DNA from 3 places in the Cupriavidus sp. 01L43 genome. Region 1 is predicted to be linked to each of the others. Evidence: predicted binding sites of a transcription regulator. Region 1 holds the regulator's gene; each other region holds the start of a gene.
What was found. The regulator HrcA, encoded in region 1, represses chaperone genes, less so after heat shock. The targets are predictions, from matches to a motif close to TTAGCACTCNNNNNNNNNGAGTGCTAA.
Positions count from the first base shown of each region.

Region 2: the regulator HrcA is predicted to act here: its motif matches at 1,730-1,756, upstream of groES (co-chaperone GroES).
Region 3: the regulator HrcA is predicted to act here: its motif matches at 2,616-2,642, upstream of rpoH (RNA polymerase sigma factor RpoH).

Region 1 covers NZ_JBFTSH010000002.1:539,849-546,112, reverse strand. Annotated here, with positions in the region: gene recN (DNA repair protein RecN) at 1-951, opposite strand, end outside; gene AC1DP9_RS05635 (NAD kinase) at 980-1,912, opposite strand; gene hrcA (heat-inducible transcriptional repressor HrcA) at 2,014-3,063, shown strand; gene hemH (ferrochelatase) at 3,127-4,242, shown strand; gene AC1DP9_RS05620 (RNA-binding S4 domain-containing protein) at 4,262-4,657, shown strand; gene AC1DP9_RS05615 (hypothetical protein) at 4,662-4,826, opposite strand; gene grpE (nucleotide exchange factor GrpE) at 5,108-5,680, shown strand; gene AC1DP9_RS05605 (thioredoxin family protein) at 5,766-6,182, shown strand; gene AC1DP9_RS05600 (phospholipase A) at 6,183-6,264, opposite strand, start outside.
Region 2 covers NZ_JBFTSH010000016.1:37,648-43,911, reverse strand. Annotated here, with positions in the region: gene groL (chaperonin GroEL) at 1-1,310, opposite strand, end outside; gene groES (co-chaperone GroES) at 1,348-1,638, opposite strand; gene AC1DP9_RS22150 (DUF1653 domain-containing protein) at 1,896-2,729, shown strand; gene AC1DP9_RS22145 (winged helix-turn-helix domain-containing protein) at 2,726-3,010, opposite strand; gene AC1DP9_RS22140 (xanthine dehydrogenase family protein molybdopterin-binding subunit) at 3,195-5,453, opposite strand; gene AC1DP9_RS22135 ((2Fe-2S)-binding protein) at 5,467-5,925, opposite strand; gene AC1DP9_RS22130 (c-type cytochrome) at 6,146-6,264, opposite strand, start outside.
Region 3 covers NZ_JBFTSH010000003.1:45,527-51,790, reverse strand. Annotated here, with positions in the region: gene cyoE (heme o synthase) at 1-816, shown strand, start outside; gene AC1DP9_RS07095 (SCO family protein) at 910-1,527, shown strand; gene rpoH (RNA polymerase sigma factor RpoH) at 1,595-2,479, opposite strand; gene AC1DP9_RS07085 (pirin family protein) at 2,897-3,772, shown strand; gene ybiB (DNA-binding protein YbiB) at 3,806-4,801, opposite strand; gene AC1DP9_RS07075 (ABC transporter ATP-binding protein) at 4,895-5,698, opposite strand; gene ntrB (nitrate ABC transporter permease) at 5,723-6,264, opposite strand, start outside.

The sequences.
Region 1 (6,264 bases):
GCGCGCCGCCGTGTGCAGTGCCTGCATGCGCGCTTCCACGGCCTGCAGGCGTTCCGGATCGAGTTCGAGCCGGTCGACGTAGCGCGTCAGCGAATGCGCGGCTTCCTCGACCTGCACCTGCGCCGGTTCCAGCGCGGCGAGCACGTCGCGTAGCGCGGGATCGACATCGGCCAGTTGCTGGATCCTGTGCACCACGCTGTTGAGCACGGACAGCACGGCGCCATCGGCCTCGGACAACGCGTCCAGCGCGGCGCGGCTGCCGTCGATCAGGCCGGCCGCGTGCGAGAGGCGGTTGTATTCGCCCTGGATCTCTTCCCACTCGCCCGCCTGCGGCGCCAGCTTGTCGAGTTCGCCAACCTGCCACTCCAGGCGCTCGCGTTCGAGCTGCATTTCGCGCGATTGCGACTCCACGGCTTCGCGCTGGCGCACGCAGGCGCGCCAGGCCCGCCACGCCTCCGCCACCGCGCCGGCCTGTTCGGTCAGGCCTGCGTGGGCGTCGAACAGGTGGCGCTGGGCGTCCGGGCGGAGCAGTAGCTGATGGGCGTGCTGGCCGTGGATGTCGACAAGCTGGTCGCCCACCTCGCGCAACTGGGTCAGCGTGGCCGCCGTGCCGTTGATGAACGCCTTGCTGCGCCCGCCCGCATCGACGGTGCGGCGCAGCAGCACGGTGCCTTCGCCGTCCAGGCCGGTTTCGTCGCCGGACAGTTCGCGCTCGGCCAGCCAGGCGTCCAGCGCCGCGTGCGTGCCGAAGGTGGCGCTGATGCTTGCGCGGGTGCTGCCTTCGCGCACCACGCCGGCGTCGGCGCGTTCGCCGAGCACCAGGGCCAGTGCATCGATCAGGATGGACTTGCCGGCGCCGGTCTCGCCGGTGAAGACGGTGAAGCCGGTGGTGAAGTCGAGGTCGAGCGTATCGACGATGACGAAATCGCGGATGGACAGGCTGCGGAGCATCGTGGCCTTGGGGGGAGTGGGGGCCGGCTCAGAGCCGGTTGTCCTCGGTCGGGTATTCGTGCCAGTGCAGCTTCTTGCGCAGCGTGGCGTAGTAGTTGTAGCCCACCGGATGCAACAGGGTCACGGTCTTGCTGGAGCGGCGCACGACGATCCGGTCGCCCTGCAGCAGCGAGGTCAGAGACTGCATGTCGAAATTGGCGCTCGCGTCGCGCGCGGTGGCCACCTCGATCGTCACTTCGGCGTCGTGCGGCAGCACGATCGGGCGATTGGACAGCGCGTGCGGAGCAATTGGCACCAGTACCAGCCCAGACAGCGTAGGATGCAGGATCGGTCCGCCGGCGGCCAGCGCGTAGGCGGTGGAACCGGTGGGCGTGGAGACGATCAGGCCGTCCGAACGCTGGTTGTACATGAAATAGCCGTCCACCGAGACGGCCAGCTCGACCATGCCGGAAATGCCCGAGCGGTTGACCACCACGTCGTTGAACGCCAGCGCGGAGAAGATCACGCCGTCGTCACGGATCACGCGGGATTCCAGCAGCATGCGGGTCTCGGCCTCGTAGCGGCCGGCCAGCATCTCGGGCAGGGCGCGCGTCACGTCTTCGAGCGGGATGTCGGTCATGAAGCCCAGCCGGCCATGGTTCACGCCGATCAGCGGCACATTCAGCCCGGCCAGCTGGCGGGCCAGGCCCAGCAGCGTGCCGTCGCCGCCGAGCACCACGGCCACGTCGGCCTCGCGCCCGATCTCGTCGGCCGAGAAGACGGGGTAGCCGGAGAGGCCGGTCGCCTGCGCGGTTTCGCGCTCGAACACCACGTCCTGGCCGTTGCGCGAGATGACGGCGGCCAGTTCCTCGAGCGGGCCCTCGATGCCGGCGGTCGCGTACCGGCCGACCAGGGCAACGGTCTGGAACGCGGCGCGGGGCGCGGCGGCGGGGGCGATGGCTGGGTTCTGGGGGGCAGACATGCCGGGATTAGACCATACCGCCGTGACCATTGTCAGTAGGCGGGCACGCACCGGTGCGAAGCCCGCCCGAACCGGGGAAAGTTGTTTAAAATCGGGGCACTATGGACGAACGTTCGAAAACGCTTCTCAAGACCCTGATCGAGCGCTACATCGCCGAAGGCCAGCCCGTGGGCTCGCGCACCCTGTCCAAGTACTCGGGTCTCGATCTCTCGCCGGCGACCATCCGCAATGTGATGTCCGACCTCGAGGAAATGGGGTTCATCGCCAGCCCGCATACGTCGGCCGGCCGGATTCCCACGCCGCGCGGATACCGGCTGTTCGTCGATTCGATGCTCACGGCGCGCCCGCTGGAGGGCGGCACCATCGAGATGACCGCCGAACTGGCCGCGCTGACCGGCCAGATCCAGGGCCAGCTGGGCGGACAGCAGTTGGGGCCGCAGCGGATGATCACGGCCGCCGCGCATACGCTGTCGAACCTCTCCCGCTTTGCCGGCGTGATCATGACGCCGCGCCGGGGCCAGTCGTTCCGCCAGGTGGAGTTCATGCGCCTGTCGGAGAAGCGCATCCTGCTGATCATCGTCAGCCCCGAGGGCGACGTCCAGAACCGCATCATCCAGACCGAACTGCCGTACACCCCCGCCCAGCTGATCGAGGCGGCCAATTTCTTCAATTCCCACTACGCCGGCATGAGTTTCGATGCCGTGCGCAGCCATCTGCGCGTGGAATTGCAGGACATCCGCCGCGATATGTCAGCGCTGATGCAGGCCGCCGTGGAGGCGGGCAGCAGCGCCATGGCCGAGGATGACGACCAGGTGTTCATCTCCGGCGAGCGCAAGCTGCTGGAGGTGGAAGACCTGTCGTCCAGCATGGACAAGCTGCGCCGGCTGTTCGATGTCTTCGAACACAAGACCAACCTGCTGCAGCTGCTCGATGTCTCGAGCCACGCGCAGGGCGTGCAGATCTTCATCGGCGGCGAAAGCCAGCTCGTGCCGCTCGAAGACATGGCCGTCATTACCGCGCCCTATGGTGTCGATGGGCAGATCGTCGGCACGCTCGGCGTGATCGGCCCGACGCGGATGGCCTATGAACGGGTCATCCCGATCGTCGACATCACCGCGCGGCTGCTTTCGAGCGCGCTCTCCCAGAACTGATGGCAGCTTGCGGGCACGCCACGTGACAGCGCGTGCGTGGCGCCCGCCATTTCCGGAAACCCTATGACGTTCTCGGCAGAACCGGCTTACCAGCATGGCCAGGCGCCCCGCACGGCCATCCTGCTTATCAACCTGGGCACGCCGGATGCGCCCACGCCCAAGGCGGTGGGGCAGTATTTGAAGGCGTTCCTGTCCGACCCCCGTGTGGTCGAGATCCCGCGTCTGGCCTGGCTGCCGATCCTGCACGGGCTGATCCTGCCGTTCCGCTCGCGCGCTTCGGCCATGAAGTACGAATCGATCTGGCTGCGCGAGGCGCACATGACCGGCTCGCCGCTGCTGGTGCACACCGAGCGTCAGGCCCACGCGCTCCAGCAGCACATGCACCGGCTCGGCCACGACGTGACCGTGGCCTGCGCCATGCGCTACGGCAATCCGTCGATTGCTTCGGTCATGGAGGCCCTGCGCCGGCAGGGTACGGAACAAGTGCTGTTATTGCCACTTTATCCGCAGTTTTCCGGGACGACCACGGCCACCGCGTTCGACGAGGTCTTTCGCGTGCTCGCCGGCTGGCGAAATCAGCCGGAATTGCGACTGATCAAGCACTTTCACGATCATCCGGCTTATATTTCGGCCCTGCAGCAGCAGGTGAGCGGTTATTGGGCGCAGCACGGCATGCCGGACTTTGCCCGGGGCGACAAGCTGATCCTGTCCTTCCACGGCCTGCCGCGCCGATTGTTGGATCTGGGCGACCCCTACCATTGCGAATGCCTGAAGACCGGGCGGATGCTGGGCGAGGCGCTCGGCCTGCAAGCGGGCCAGTATCAAGTGACGTTTCAGTCGCGTTTCGGCAAGGCGGAATGGCTCCAGCCCTATACCGCGCCGACGCTGACCGAACTTGGCAAGGTCGGCACGCATCGCGTGGACGTGTTCTGCCCCGGCTTCCCGGCCGATTGCATCGAGACGCTCGAGGAAATCGCCATGGAAGGGCAGTCCGAATTCCGCGTGGCGGGCGGCCAGGAATTCCATTTCATTCCGTGCCTGAATGATGCGGACTACTGGATTGCCGGGCTGGCCGAGATCGCGCTGCAGCATCTGCAGGGTTGGCCATTGCGCCAGCCGCATCCGCACGAGTTGGAAGCGCGGCGCTCGCGGGCGCAGACCCGCGGTGCCGCGGCGTAAGGAATCAAGGAGTTAGACGATGGATGTGGACTTCGAGGCGGGTGCCCGGCAACGCATCGACAAATGGCTGTGGTGCGCCCGGTTCTTCAAGACGCGCTCGCTGGCGGCCGAGGCCGTGGAGCGGGGCCGGGTGGAGGTCAACGGCCAGCCGGTCAAGAATTCACGCGAAGTGAAGCCCGGCGACGCCGTGATGATCGACGCGCACCAGCAGCGTTGGGAGATCGAGGTGAAGGGCGTGGCCGCCTCGCGCGGGTCGGCGCCCGTGGCGCAGACGCTGTATGCCGAAACGCCGGCAAGCCAGGCCCGGCGTCAGGAAGAGGCGGAACGGCGGCGCATGCAACCTGAGCCGACGGCGCAGCTACAGGGCCGCCCGACCAAGCGCGACCGGCGCCGGATCGACGATTTCAGAAATTAGGGATTCAGCGGTTGTACGGGAAGTACGGAACGATGTAGTGCTTGAACACCGCCTTGCCGCTGCCATACTCGGTTTCACGCGGCGTGAACGCGCCGGAGGCGCAGATGAAGAGTGTCATCACCGACAGCGCGGCGAGTAGGCACACGGTAACAACAGGCAGCTTGTGCATGGCGAACCTTCCGAAGGATGCACCAAAATGATTCACAGCGTGCTCCCGTTATTTTTGTCATTTTTCATTGATAGATCTTAGTCATTGCGTTGCAGCAAAGCAATGAACACCAGATTGCATCAATCACGGCTTTGTAACCGCGTATTTCGGCGTCTCGCCCCCTTCACACTTGAAAAAACGGGGAGTGGCGCCAACTGCGGCTAGACTTGCCGGTTTGGCATCCCGACCCACCCGACGGCCTGCGCCAGGCGGGCCGAGTTTTAGATTTGATACGGATCGACATGGAAGAACAGAACCAGACCCAGACGCCATCCTCAGCTTCGAGCACGCCGCAGGCGGCGGACGATGCCCTGCGCGCCCAGCAGCCTGGCACGGACGCCCCGGCCGGCGATGACGTGGCCCGCCTCACGCAACAGGTGGCCGACCTGGAGGCCAAGGCCAAGGAAAACTACGAGCTGTTCCTGCGCGCCACGGCAGAGGGCGAGAACATCCGCCGCCGGTCGCAGGACGAGGTCAGCAAGGCACACAAGTTCGCGATCGAGAACTTCGCCGACAACCTCGTGCCCGTGATGGACAGCCTGCAGGCTGCGCTGGCCGACAACACCGGCGACCTCAAGAAGCTGCGCGAAGGCGTGGAGCTGACCGCCCGCCAGCTGGCCGCCGCCTTCGAGCGCGGCAAGATCGTCGAGTTGAACCCGGTGGGCGAGAAGTTCGACCCGCATCGTCATCAGGCGATTTCGATGGTGCCGTCCGAGCAGGAGCCCAACACCGTGGTGAACGTGCTCCAGCGCGGCTACATGATTGCCGAGCGCGTGCTGCGCCCGGCACTGGTGACGGTCTCGGCGCCGCGCTAAATCCCGCGCAAGCCGGAAACCCCCAAGCCTGACCCGACGCCCGGTGCCTGAACGCCCGGGCGTTGTTGTTTCCAGGAACCCTGCGATGTCAGACGACGCTCAATCCCCCCATCCCGATCATCTCGATCACCGCGCCTTCGACGCCTTCGCCATGCAGGCTGTCGATGGGAGCACCCTCGACGCGGCCATCGCCGCCGCCGGCGAAGACCTGGTCTGCGTGTTCTTCTGGGGCGTGGACTGCTTCAACTGCGAGATGGCCAAGAAGGCGATGCTCGCCAACCCGGACCCGATTCGGGCGCTGAACCTGCGCTGGCTGCACGCCAACGTCTACGAACACCCCGAGCTGGGCAAGCGTTTCGGCCTGCACGGCATTCCGGTGTTCATGTTCTTCCAGCGGGGCAAGAAGCTGGGCCGCGCCACGGGCTGGCACGGCCACGGGCAGTTTGCGTCCGCCGTGGCTAACGCGCGGCTCAAGGCCGAGGGCAAGCCGCTGGCCGGTTGATCAGCGCGACAGCGCGTAGCCGATACGGAACTGCCACGGCGTCTTCTGGTTGTAGTCGAGCAGGCTCTCGCCGTAGCCGTAG
Region 2 (6,264 bases), on a different contig from region 1:
TTCTGGTCGGCGTTCTCGCCTTGCAGACCCGAGATCGCAGCGCGGGCGCGCAGCAGGGCCACACCACCGCCGGGGACGATGCCTTCTTCCACGGCAGCGCGGGTGGCGTGCAGCGCGTCTTCCACGCGTGCCTTCTTTTCCTTCATTTCGACTTCGGTGGCAGCGCCAACCTTGATCACGGCAACACCGCCGGCCAGCTTGGCCACGCGCTCTTGCAGCTTTTCACGGTCGTAGTCCGAAGTGGCTTCTTCGATCTGGGCGCGGATCTGCTTCACACGGCCTTCGATGGCCGAGCCGTCGCCGGCGCCGTCGATGATGATCGTGTTTTCCTTGCCGATCTCGATGCGCTTGGCTTGGCCCAGGTCGTTCAGGGTCGCCTTTTCCAGCGTCAGGCCGATTTCCTCGGCGATCACGGTACCGCCGGTCAGGATGGCGATGTCTTCCAGCATGGCCTTGCGGCGGTCGCCGAAGCCCGGGGCCTTCACGGCGGCGGTCTTCAGGATGCCACGGATGTTGTTCACCACCAGCGTTGCCAGGGCTTCGCCCTCGACGTCTTCGGCGATGATCAGCAGCGGACGGCCAGCCTTGGCCACTTGCTCCAGCACCGGCAGCAGGTCACGGATGTTCGACACCTTCTTGTCGAACAGCAGGACGAACGGGCTGTCCAGGGCAACAACCTGCTTTTCCGGGTTGTTGATGAAGTACGGCGACAGGTAGCCGCGGTCGAACTGCATGCCTTCCACGACTTCCAGCTCGTCGGCCAGCGACTTGCCGTCTTCCACGGTGATCACGCCTTCCTTGCCAACCTTGTCCATGGCTTCGGCAATGCGCTCGCCGATCGAGGCGTCGCTGTTGGCCGAGATCGCGCCAACCTGGGCGATTTCCTTGCTGGTGGTGGTGGGCTTGGACAGCTTCTTCAGCTCTTCCACGGCAGCGCCGACAGCCTTGTCGATGCCGCGCTTCAGGTCCATCGGGTTCATGCCGGCGGCAACGAACTTCATGCCTTCGCGGACGATCGACTGGGCCAGCACGGTAGCGGTGGTGGTACCGTCACCGGCGTTGTCGCTGGTCTTGGAAGCCACTTCCTTGACCATCTGCGCGCCCATGTTCTGGAGCTTGTCCTTCAGTTCGATTTCCTTGGCCACGGACACGCCGTCCTTGGTCACGGTCGGGCCGCCGAAGCTGCGCTCCAGCACCACGTTGCGACCCTTCGGGCCCAGGGTCACCTTCACTGCGTTGGCGAGAATGTTCACGCCTTCGACCATCTTGGCACGGGCGGCGTCGCCGAACACTACGTCTTTTGCTGCCATGTTCTGTTTCTCCTGATCTGTACGAGTGACGCGTGGATTACTTGTTGACCACGGCCATGATGTCTTCTTCGCGCATGACCAGCAGTTCCTGGCCATCCACCTTCACGCCTTGGCCGGCATACTTGCCGAACAGCACGCGGTCACCCACCTTGACGTCGAGGGCAATGTTGTTGCCCTTGTCATCCTTCTTGCCGGGGCCGATGGCGAGGACTTCGCCTTGATCGGGCTTCTCGGCAGCATTGTCGGGAATCACGATGCCGGATGCGGTCTTGGTTTCATTGTCCAGACGCTTCACGATCACACGGTCGTGCAGAGGACGCAGGTTCATACGGACTCCTAGGTACAAAAAGTGAGTTTTGATTCACAAATGGCCGTCTGAAGGCYACGGCCAACGGTTTTCGGGTACCGCAAGGGCTCTGTTAGCACTCACCCCCGGGGAGTGCTAATTATAGGGACGAGGGTTGTCGTTTTCAAGACAGGGGCTGAATACGGGGTTTCCCTACACAAGGGTTTACCCTATGGCTTATGATCCGCCGCAACCGTGGAGTCTATATCTTGGCGAATCCCATTCCGAAGTCGATACCGATGCCGAACGACCCGGACCTTGTGCCGGGCATGCCTTACCGCCACTACAAGGGCGGCGCCTACCGTGTGACCGGCCTGGGCCGCTTCGAGGCCGACCTGGCGCCCGTGGTGGTCTACGAGTCCATGCGCGACCGCTCGATCCTGTGGGTGCGCACGGCGGAAGTCTTCACCGAGCCGGTGCGGACCGACGCCGGCGAGATGCCCCGCTTCGCGCCGGACTGGCCGGCCGCGCTGGCCTGCCTGGACTTCCTGCCGCGCCAGACCGTGCTCCAGGCGCTGGCGCTCTATGAGGCGCCCTATCGCCGCTACCACGACCGCACCCATGTGCTCGAGATGTTCGAGGTGGCGCACGCCCGGGGCCTCGCGCTGAACCCGGCGCAGGCGCTGGCGGTGCTGTTCCATGACGCGGTGTACGTGCCCGGCTGCGAGCACAACGAGGCCGCCTCGGCGGCGTTGATCGAAACCATGGTGGGGGATGTGGATGCCGACGTGCTGCGCCAGGCCATGCAGATCGTGCTGGACACCCGCGCGCACACGCCGACCGCGCCCGACGCGGCCACAGTGCTCGATCTGGACCTGTACCGGCTGGCGGCCCCCGCCGAGGCGTTCGACGCCTATACGCAAGCCGTGTTCGAGGAGAACCGCGCGCTGCTGGCCCGCCGCACCGGGCTGGCCGGCGCGGCGCTGCACGCGGCCTTCATGGCACGCCGCGTGGGCTTCCTCACTACGCTGGCGCAGCGCGAGCGCCTGTTCCTGACGCCCGCCTTTGCCGATGCCGAGCAACCCGCGCGCGACAACATCGCCCGGATCGCGGCCGCCCTGCCCCGGGCTTAGTCGAGTCCGCTGCTGTCGAGGTAGCCCAGCGCCTCGCGCACCTCGCGGCGCGCCTTGAGCACATAGCCGACTCGGCGGTCACGAATCACGAGGACGAGTACGTCGGCCTGCACCATCTCGCCGAAATGATGGGCCGCGCGATGGAGGGTGAGCCCGGCAAGCTGGGCGAGCTGGTCGGCCGGCAGGCCGTCATCGCCGGCCTCGAGCAAGGCGCGGCAGATGGCCGCGCGCGCGGGCACGGCGAGCAGCGCAAACGTCAGCGCGCTTTCCTGAGTGGCCATGTCCAACCCCGTGTCGTCGTGTATGCAGTGGTTTGTAGCGCGGTAACGCGGCAAACGCAAGCCTCGACGGCATTCGTCCCGCCCCCGTTGGCACGGGAAGCGGGGCGAAATAGACCTAACTGCGGGGCCTAACCTGGACAATGCGGACGGCCCGGACCAGCCGGGCCGACGCGGCCAACCCGCCTCAGACCACGAACGGCAACTGGCGCTGGCGCTTGCCGGTGAGCCGGAACAGCGCGTTGGCCACTGCCGGCGCGATGGCCGGCACGCCCGGTTCCCCGAGGCCGGTCGGGTTGTCCTGCGAGGGGACGAAGAACACGTCCACCTGCGGGGCGTCCGGCATGCGGGGCGGCGGGTAGTCGGGGAAGTTGCTGTTCTTCACCGCGCCGTTCTCGATCTCGATGGCAAACCCGGGCCGGGTCATCGACAGCCCGAACACGCAGCCGCCCTGGATCTGCGCCTCGGCCGAGAGCGGATTGACCACGCGGTTCGCGTGCACGCCGGCGGTCACGCGGTGCACGCGCGGCTCACCCTTGACCACCGACACGTCCACCACATAGGCCACCACCGAGCCGAACGACTCGTGCACGGCCACGCCCCAGGCATGCCCCTTCGGCAGCTTCTTCTTGCCGTAGCCGGACTTGTCCACCGCCAGTTGCAGCGCGGCGCGGTGCCGGGCGTGCTTTTGCGGGTCCAGCCGGGCCAGGCGCCACGCCACCGGGTCCTGCCTGGCGGCGGTAGCCATCTCGTCGGCCAGCGTTTCCTTGACGAAGCCCGTGTGCGTGTTGCCCACCGAGCGCCACCAGAGCACCGGCACGTCCACCTTCGGATGATGCACGGCCAGTTGCAGCGGCACGTCGTAGTCGTTCTCGACGATGCCCTCAGTCATCGTCACGTCCACGCCGTTCTTGACCATCATCGACTCGAACGGCGTGCCGCTGACGATGGACTGGCCGACGATGGTGTGCTGCCAGCCCACCACGGCGCCCTTGGCGTCCACGCCGATGCGCGCGCGGTGCACGTGCAGCGGCCGGTAGTAGCCGCCCTTGATGTCGTCCTCGCGGCTCCACATCACCTTGAGCGGCTCGGTGTGGCCGTTGCCGACCCACGTGCGCAGCACATTGGCGGCTTCCACCAGATAGTCCGAGGTCGGCACCGCGCGCCGGCCGAAGCCGCCGCCAGCCATCATCGTGTTCAGCGTGACCTTCTCCGGCGCCAGCCCCAGCGTGCGGGCGATGGCGGCCTGGTCGACGGTCTGGAACTGCGAGCCCACCCACACCTTCACCGCCGTGGCCTTGTTGCCGGCCACCTCGGCCTGCATGGTGCAGTTGAGCGGCTCCATCGGCGCGTGGGCCAGGTACGGCAGGCGGTATTCGGCGTCGATGACCTTCGCCGCGCCCTTGAGCGAGGCGTCTATCCCCTCGAGCGGCCTGGCCACCGTGCCCGGCTGCGTGGCCAGCTTGCTGTACTGGTCGAACAGCGCGGCGGTGCTCACCGTCGAGCCGGTGTCTTCCCAGACGATCTCCAGCGCCTCGCGCGCGGTCTTGGCGGGCCAGTAGCCATCGGCCACCACGGCCACGCCGGTGCCGCCACGGTCCACGGGCACCAGCATCACATCGACCACGCCCTTGATCTTGCGCGCGCGGTCGGCGTTGAACGTCTTGACCTTGCCGCCAAAGCGCGGCGGGCGGGCCACCACGGCCACGACCATGTCCTTGAGCCGGGTGTCGATGCCGAACACGGCGTCGCCGTGCAGCTTGGCCGCCGAATCCAGGCGCGGCGTGGGCTTGCCGACGATGCGGAACTGCGCCGGGTCCTTGAGCGTGACCTGCGCCGGCACGGGCAGGCCCATGGCGGCGTTGGCCAGCTCGCCATACGTCGCGCGATGGCTGCCGGAGGTGACCACGCCCAGCGACGTGCTGCAGCTCGCCGGGTCCACCTTCCACTGCTGGGCCGCCGCCGAGATCAGCATCGCCCGGGCGCGCGCGCCCAGCTCACGATACTGCTGGAACGAGTGGTTCAGGGCCGTGGAGCCCCCGGTGATCTGGATGCCGAAGGCCGGGTCCTTGTACGCGTCGCCGGCCGGGGCCAGCACCGCGCGCACGTTCTTCCAGTCCACATCCAGTTCCTCGGCCAGCGCCATCGGCAGGGCCGTGTGCACGCCCTGGCCGAACTCGAGCCGGTTCACGGCCACCGTCACGGTGTTGTCCGGGCCGATGATCAGGAACGCCTGCGGCGCGGACGGCGCCTTGGGGGCGCCTTCCTGGGCCTGCGCAACCGCGCTGAGCCCGCCGATGCCGATCGCCAGCCCGCCGCCAGCCAGCCCGCCCAGCTTCAGGAAGCTGCGCCGCGAGAGCGGGGCGATGCCTTCTGCCGGCGCGGACGCCTCGCTCACCGGCGCGCCGCTGCCGCCGGCCAGTGCTTCAATGCCACGAATTCGCATGATGATTCCCCGCTCAGGCGATGGCCCGGGCGGCATCCTTGATGGCCGCGCGAATCCGTTGATAGGTGCCACAGCGGCAGATGTTGCCAGCCATGGCCTGGTCGATGTCGGCGTCGGTGGGGCGCGGCTTGCTGCGCAGCAGGCCCACGGCGCTCATTACCTGCCCGTTCTGGCAGTAGCCGCACTGGGCCACGTCGTGGCGCAGCCAGGCGTCGAGCACGGCGCGGCCGATCTTGTCGTCCGGCATCGATTCGATGGTGCCGACCTTGCTGCCGGCCACGGCCGAAATCGGCATCACGCAGCTACGCGTGGCCTGACCGTTGATGTGGACCGTGCAGGCGCCGCAGGCAGCCATGCCGCAGCCGAACTTGGTGCCGGTCATGCCGAGGTTGTCGCGCAGGGCCCAGAGCAGTGGCGTGGACGGATCGGCGTCCACGTCCACGGTCTTGCCGTTGAGGGTGAGGGTAGTCATTGCGGGGAACTCCTTGGGTGCGTTGCCCTTAGTCTTCTTGCATCGCACCGCCGGGCTCGTTGGCAAGCAACGTGGCACGGGATCCCTGGCCACCCGGCGGCGCCCACGGAGGATAGAACAAATTCGAGAAACGTGCGCCGCCCTACGCACACGGGTTGGCGTGCACCGGGATGGGGCGAAACGGAAGTTTCTGGGCCCTGCTAATTAAGTAGCGCCCCTTCTATTTAGTCGCGGACAAATAGAGATGCAGCGCGTTGAGGTCGGTGTCGTTCATCTTGGCGAACGACGAGAACGGCATGACCCGGCTGACGTCGGTGCCGTCGGGCCGCTTGCCGGTGC
Region 3 (6,264 bases), on a different contig from region 1:
TTCTGTGCCGTCATCGGCATGTTCCTGTCGACGCCCGGCATGGTGCCCTGGTCGGTGCTGCTCGGCGGTGCCGCTGGCATCTGGCTGCTGGCCGGTGCCGCGTTCGCCATCAACTGCCTGGTCGAGCAGAAAGTCGATGCGCTGATGCGCCGCACCGCGTGGCGGCCTTCCGCCACCGGTGAGATCTCCAGCGCGCAGACGCTGGTGTTCTCGGCCATCCTCGGCGGCGCCGGCATGTGGCTGCTGCACGTGTTCGCCAATGACCTGACGATGTGGCTGACCTTCGCCACCTTCCTCGGCTACGCCGTGGTCTACACGATCCTGCTCAAGCCGGCCACGCCGCAGAACATCGTCATCGGCGGGCTGTCGGGCGCCATGCCGCCTGCGCTGGGCTGGGCCGCCGTGGCCGGCACGGTGCCGGCCGAGGCGTGGTTCCTGGTGCTGATCATCTTCACGTGGACCCCGCCGCACTTCTGGGCGCTGGCCCTGTATCGCCGCGCCGACTACGCCAAGTCCGGCCTGCCGATGCTGCCGATCACCCATGGCGAAAAGTACACGCTGCTTCACATTTTGCTGTACACGCTGGTGATGATCGCCGCCACGCTGCTGCCGTTCGTCTACGGCATGAGCGGCTATATCTACCTCGCCGCCGCGCTGGGCCTGGGGCTGGTGTTCCTCGGCTACGCCTGGAAGCTGTTCCGCAACTACTCGGACGCGCTAGCGCAACGCACCTTCCGCTATTCGATCCTGTACCTCTCGCTGCTGTTCGCGGCGTTGCTGGTGGATCACTACTTCAAGTTCGTGCCGCAGGTCTGATGGCCCGCCTGCGGCATCTTGCCGCGCCCGGAGGCCAGCGCCGATGTGATCGGCGATACTTCCGGGCACCTCTCCCGACCACCGCGTATCCCGATGACTCTCCCCGGCTCTCCGTCCCTCCTTGCCCAGTTCCGCCGCCTCTGCCTGCTGGCACTCTGCACGGCTCTGCTGGCCGCCTGCGGGCAGCCCAAGCCCTCGTTCAAGAACGTGGATATCTCGGGCGCCACCGAGTTCGGCAAGGACTTCGCGCTGCTGGACCCGAGCGGCAAGACCCGGACGATGGCTGACTTCAAGGGCAAGGCCGTGGTGATGTTCTTCGGCTACACGCACTGCCCGGACGTCTGCCCGACCACGATGGCCGAGCTGAAGGCGGTGATGGACAAGCTCGGCCCGGACGCCGACAAGGTCCAGGTGCTGTTCGTGACCGTGGACCCGGAACGCGACACGGGCGCGCTGCTCGGCCAGTACGTGCCCGCCTTCGACGCCCGCTTCCTGGGCCTGCGCCCGGCCGACGAGGCGGCGCTGAAGAAGGTGACCAAGGACTTCAAGGTCTTCTACGCCAAGGTGCCGGGCACCTCGCCGAACAACTACACCGTGGATCACTCGGCCGGCAGCTATGTGTTCGATACCAACGGCCAGCTGCGCCTGTTCCTGCGCCACGGCCAGGGGCCGGACCCGATCGCGCATGATTTGAAGCAGCTGCTGTCGTAAGGCGAAGGCAAGACAAAAAAAGGGCCGGTCGCAAGACCGGCCCTTCTGCATTGCGGGGAGCGCAGGATCAGGCGAAAGCCGCCAGCGCACCCTTCATCTTCTTCATCGCGGCCGCCTCGATCTGGCGGATGCGCTCGGCGGAGACGCCAAACTCGTCGGCCAGCTCATGCAGCGTGGCGCCGCCCGAGCCGTCGTCGTTCACGTCCAGCCAGCGTGCCTCGATAATGCGGCGGCTGCGGGCATCCAGACGCTCCAGCGCCTCGACCAGCCCTTCGACCTGCATGCGGTCCTGGCGCTTGGCTTCGAGCACGCGGGTCGGCTCGTTGTGGTTGTCCGCCAGATACGCGATGGGGGCGAATTCCTCCTCGCCGTCGTCGATCTGGCCTTCCAGCGCCAGGTCGCCGCCCGACAGGCGGGTCTCCATCTCCATCACTTCTTCGGGCTTCACGTTCAGTTCGCGCGCCACGGCTTCCACCTGCTCGGGCGTGAACGTGTGTGCGCCGGTCTTGTGGCTGCGCAGGTTGAAGAACAGCTTGCGCTGGGCCTTGGTGGTCGCCACCTTGACCATGCGCCAGTTCTTCAGCACGTATTCGTGGATTTCGGCCTTGATCCAGTGCATCGCGTACGACACCAGACGCACGCCCTGATCCGGGTCGAAGCGCTTCACGGCCTTCATCAGGCCGATGTTGCCTTCCTGGATCAGGTCCGCATGCGGCAGGCCGTAGCCCAGGTACTGGCGGGCGATGGACACCACCAGACGCAGGTGGGACATCACCAGCCGGCGGGCGGCATCGACGGATTCATGGTCGCGCAGGTCGCGCGCGAGGCGCTGCTCTTCCTCGGCGGTCAGCAGCGGAATCCGGTGGATAGCCTGGATGTAGCTATCCAGATTGCCCACCGCGGCCGGGAAGGCGAGCGCGAGGCTGCCAGCGGCGGCATTCTTGGGGGCCATCGGCAGACGGCCAGAAATCTTGGTTGGGTCGGCAGACAGAACTGCGGTCACGCTTATTGCTCCTTTCGCATCCGGCGGTAGGTTGCCGGCGTGCCTCGATTCCAGAATCGGAAGAGTCACTGCACTGCAACGCATATTAGCACTCAGGTTCGGCGAGTGCTAAGTTAGAGCTTCTATAGGGTTGATAGTTCCGGACAATGAATGTCGCTGTTGGGATAGTCTAATGGGCCTCGGTGCGGCGTCCGCGCCTTGTCTGGCAAGGGCTGGCGGGCCGCCAGCGTCGCGTACCATGATTAGAGGGAACTCGCCCCGATCGGTTTCATCGTGATTTCGGGATGCTGTATTGCGCATTTCGCTACACTGGCGGCCGGCTTTCCGCTGTTTTCCCGTTGTTATCCCATTGCCAGGAGTCCTGTCATGTCTGCCATCGAACACTTGCTCAAGCCCCATGTGCGGGACATCGGCGAGTTCACGGTCCGCCGCCTGCTGCCCGCCGCCGCCACGCAGACCGTGGGCCCCTTCATCTTCTTCGATCACCTCGGTCCTGTGTCGATGCCGCCGGGTAATGGCATGGATGTGCGCCCACATCCACATATCGGCCTCGCGACCGTGACGTATCTGTTCGAAGGCGAGATCATGCACCGTGACAGCCTCGGCAGCGAGCAGGTGATTCGCCCTGGCGACGTGAACTGGATGACCGCCGGCATCGGCATCACGCACTCGGAGCGTTCGCCAGACGCCGCGCGCCAGGCCGGTCCGCTGCTGCATGGCATCCAGACCTGGGTGGCGCTGCCGAAGGCGCATGAGAAGGATCCGCCGTCGTTCCACCACCACCCGGGCGCCACGTTGCCCAAGCTGGAGCTTCCCGGCGTGCGGATGATCGTGATTGCCGGCGACGCCTTCGGCGCGGAATCCCCGGTCCGCGTGTACAGCCGCACGCTTTACGTGGCCATCGACATGGAAGCCGGCGCGACGCTGGTGATTCCGCCCGAGCACGTGCAGCGCGGGCTCTATCCGGTGGAAGGCGATGTGACGATCGATGGCGAGGCGCTGGCGGGGGAACACCTCGCCGTGCTGGTGCCGGGCGAGCCGGCCACGCTGACCGCGACCACCGCCGCGCGCGTGATGCTGCTGGGCGGCGATCCGACCGACGGCCATCGCTTCATCTACTGGAACTTCGTGGCGAGCACCAAGGAAGACATCGACGACGCCGCGCGCCGCTGGGAGAACGACGAGTTCCCGCACGTGCCGGGCGAGACCGAGCGGATTCCGCTGCCTCCGCGCCGGCCTTAATCGGCTCTAATCGTCCGTAATCGTCCGTAATCGTCAGACCGGGCTTGCCCAGGCCACGCGCGTGGCCTGCTTCAGGCAGTCCTGGATGGTCGCTACCTGCGTGGCGATGGGCGCCGGCACCGGCGCGTTCCCATCGAGCACCTTGCGGATCCAGGCGGCCGTCAGGCCGACGTCGGTGCCCGGCGGCAGTTCGGGCACGTCGCCAATCGACCCGCCTACCGGATCGACCAGCGTCCGCTGATGGCCGTCGTGCAGCCAGTCGATGCGGCCGCTGCGGCGGGCATCCGCCACCACTTCCCCTTCGGTACCGCGCGCCAGCAGCACGTTGGCAGGCTCGTGGGAGAAGTAATCGGTCAGCGTCTCGCGGTATTCGGGATGGGTGTAGCTATAGAGCCGCAACGCCTCGGCCGGCGTGTGGCTGCCCACCGGCTGCAGCATCTTGACGATGGTGTGCGAGGAATTGCGCAGGCCGATGATTGGACGCTTGTCGAGCAGGCGCGAAAGCGCTGGAGACAGCACATCGATCGGCAGTACGGCCAGCGGATTGGCGGCGTCGCGCAACTGGTCCTGCGCGGCCTGCGTGGTGGCGCAGAGCGGCACGCCGAGCGCCTCGAACAGCTGCATGCTCGTCACCCGGCCGTTGAACTCGCGCGAGCCGTGCACCAGCGTCGGCACGCCTTCGCGCGCCAGCAGCAGCGCCAGCAGCGGCACCAGATTCGGCTGCTTGCGCGCGCCGTTGTAGCTGGGGATGACGACCACGGGCTTGTCCGGCGGCGGCGCCAGCGCGGCGCAGTGTCCGTGGGCGGCCTCGAGCATGCCGGCCAGCTCGTGCGGCGCCTCGCCCTTGATCCGGTAGGCCATCAGCACGGCGCCCAGTTCGATGTCGGAGACGCGGCCGGCCAGCATCGCATCGAACAGCACCTGGGCGTCCTCGCGGGGCAGCGCCCGGGCGCCATTGACCCCGCGGCCAATCTCCTTGATGTACTTGCTGGCCGAAAACGGCGGAAGGGTCGGGGCGGCAGATGTCATGGCGGGAGGGGATATGTGGATCGTTCTGCCGTTCATGATAGCGGAGCAGGGCGGCTTCGCCCACGCCCGCCATCCCACGCATCCCCGCCGGGGTCAGGCTGCCTCGCGCAGCGCCGGGTTGCGCTGCTTGCGGTAGAGGAAGTCCAGCACGGCGGTGCGGCAGGCGTGGTAGCCCTTGTCGTCGGCCAGCGCCACGCGGTCGCGCGGGCGGGGGAGGTCCACCTTCAGGATCTCGCCCACCGTGGCCGCCGGACCGTTCGTCATCATGACGATGCGGTCCGCCAGCAGCACCGCTTCGTCCACATCGTGCGTGACCATGACCACGGTGCTTTGGGTGCGGGCGACGATCTTGATGAGTTCGTCCTGCAGGTGGGCGCGGGTCAGCGCGTCCAGCGCGCCGAACGGCTCATCCATCAGCAACACCTTCGGCGACATGGCCAGCGCCCGGGCGATGCCCACGCGCTGCTTCATCCCGCCCGAAATCTCGTGCGGATACTTGCTCTCGGCGTGCGTGAGGCCGACCAGCGCCAGGGTGTCCTGGGTGCGCGCCTTGAGCTGGGCGCGGCTCTCCGTGGCGGCGAACACGCGCTCCACGCCCAGGTAGACGTTCTCGAAGCACGTCATCCACGGCAGCAGCGAGTGATTCTGGAACACCACGGCGCGCTCCGGCCCCGGTCCGGCAATCTCGCGCCCGGCGCAGATCAGCGCGCCCGTGGTGGGCGTGGTCAGACCGGCAATCAGGTTCAGCAGCGTGGACTTGCCGCAGCCCGAATGCCCGATCAGCGTGATGAACTCGCCCTCGGCAATGCCCAGGTTGATGTCGCGCAGGGCCACGAACGGCCCCTTGCGCGTCTTGAAGGTCTGGCCCACGTTCTCGATGCTGACAAACTTTTCCATGGCGATGGCTCCTTCGGGGGGCGGTCAGTTGTTGCCGTAGCTGAAGCGGCGGGCCAGCGCGAGCAGCAGGTGCTCGAGGATCAGGCCCACCACGCCGATGATGAAGATGGCGATGACGATGTGCTCCACCTTGAGGTTGTTCCACTCGTCCCAGAGCCAGAAGCCGATGCCGGTGCCGCCCGTGAGCATCTCGGCCGCCACGATCACCAGCCACGCGGTGCCGATCGAGAGCCGCACGCCGGTCAGCATGTAGGGCAGCACGGCCGGGAACAGCACCTTGCGGAACACCTTCCATTCGGAGAGATCGAGCACGCGCGCCACGTTCAGGTAGTCCTGCGGCACGCGCGTCACGCCGACGGCCGTGTTGATGATCATCGGCCAGATCGAGCAGATGAAGATGGCCCAGATGGCGGCCGGGTTGGCCGCCTTGAACAGCAGCAGCCCGATCGGCAGCCACGCCAGCGGCGAAACCGGGCGCAGCAGGCTGATCACCGGCGCCGCCATCGCATTCAGGAAGGCGAAGCGGCCCAGCAGGAAGCCGGCCGGAATGCCGACCACCGCCGCCA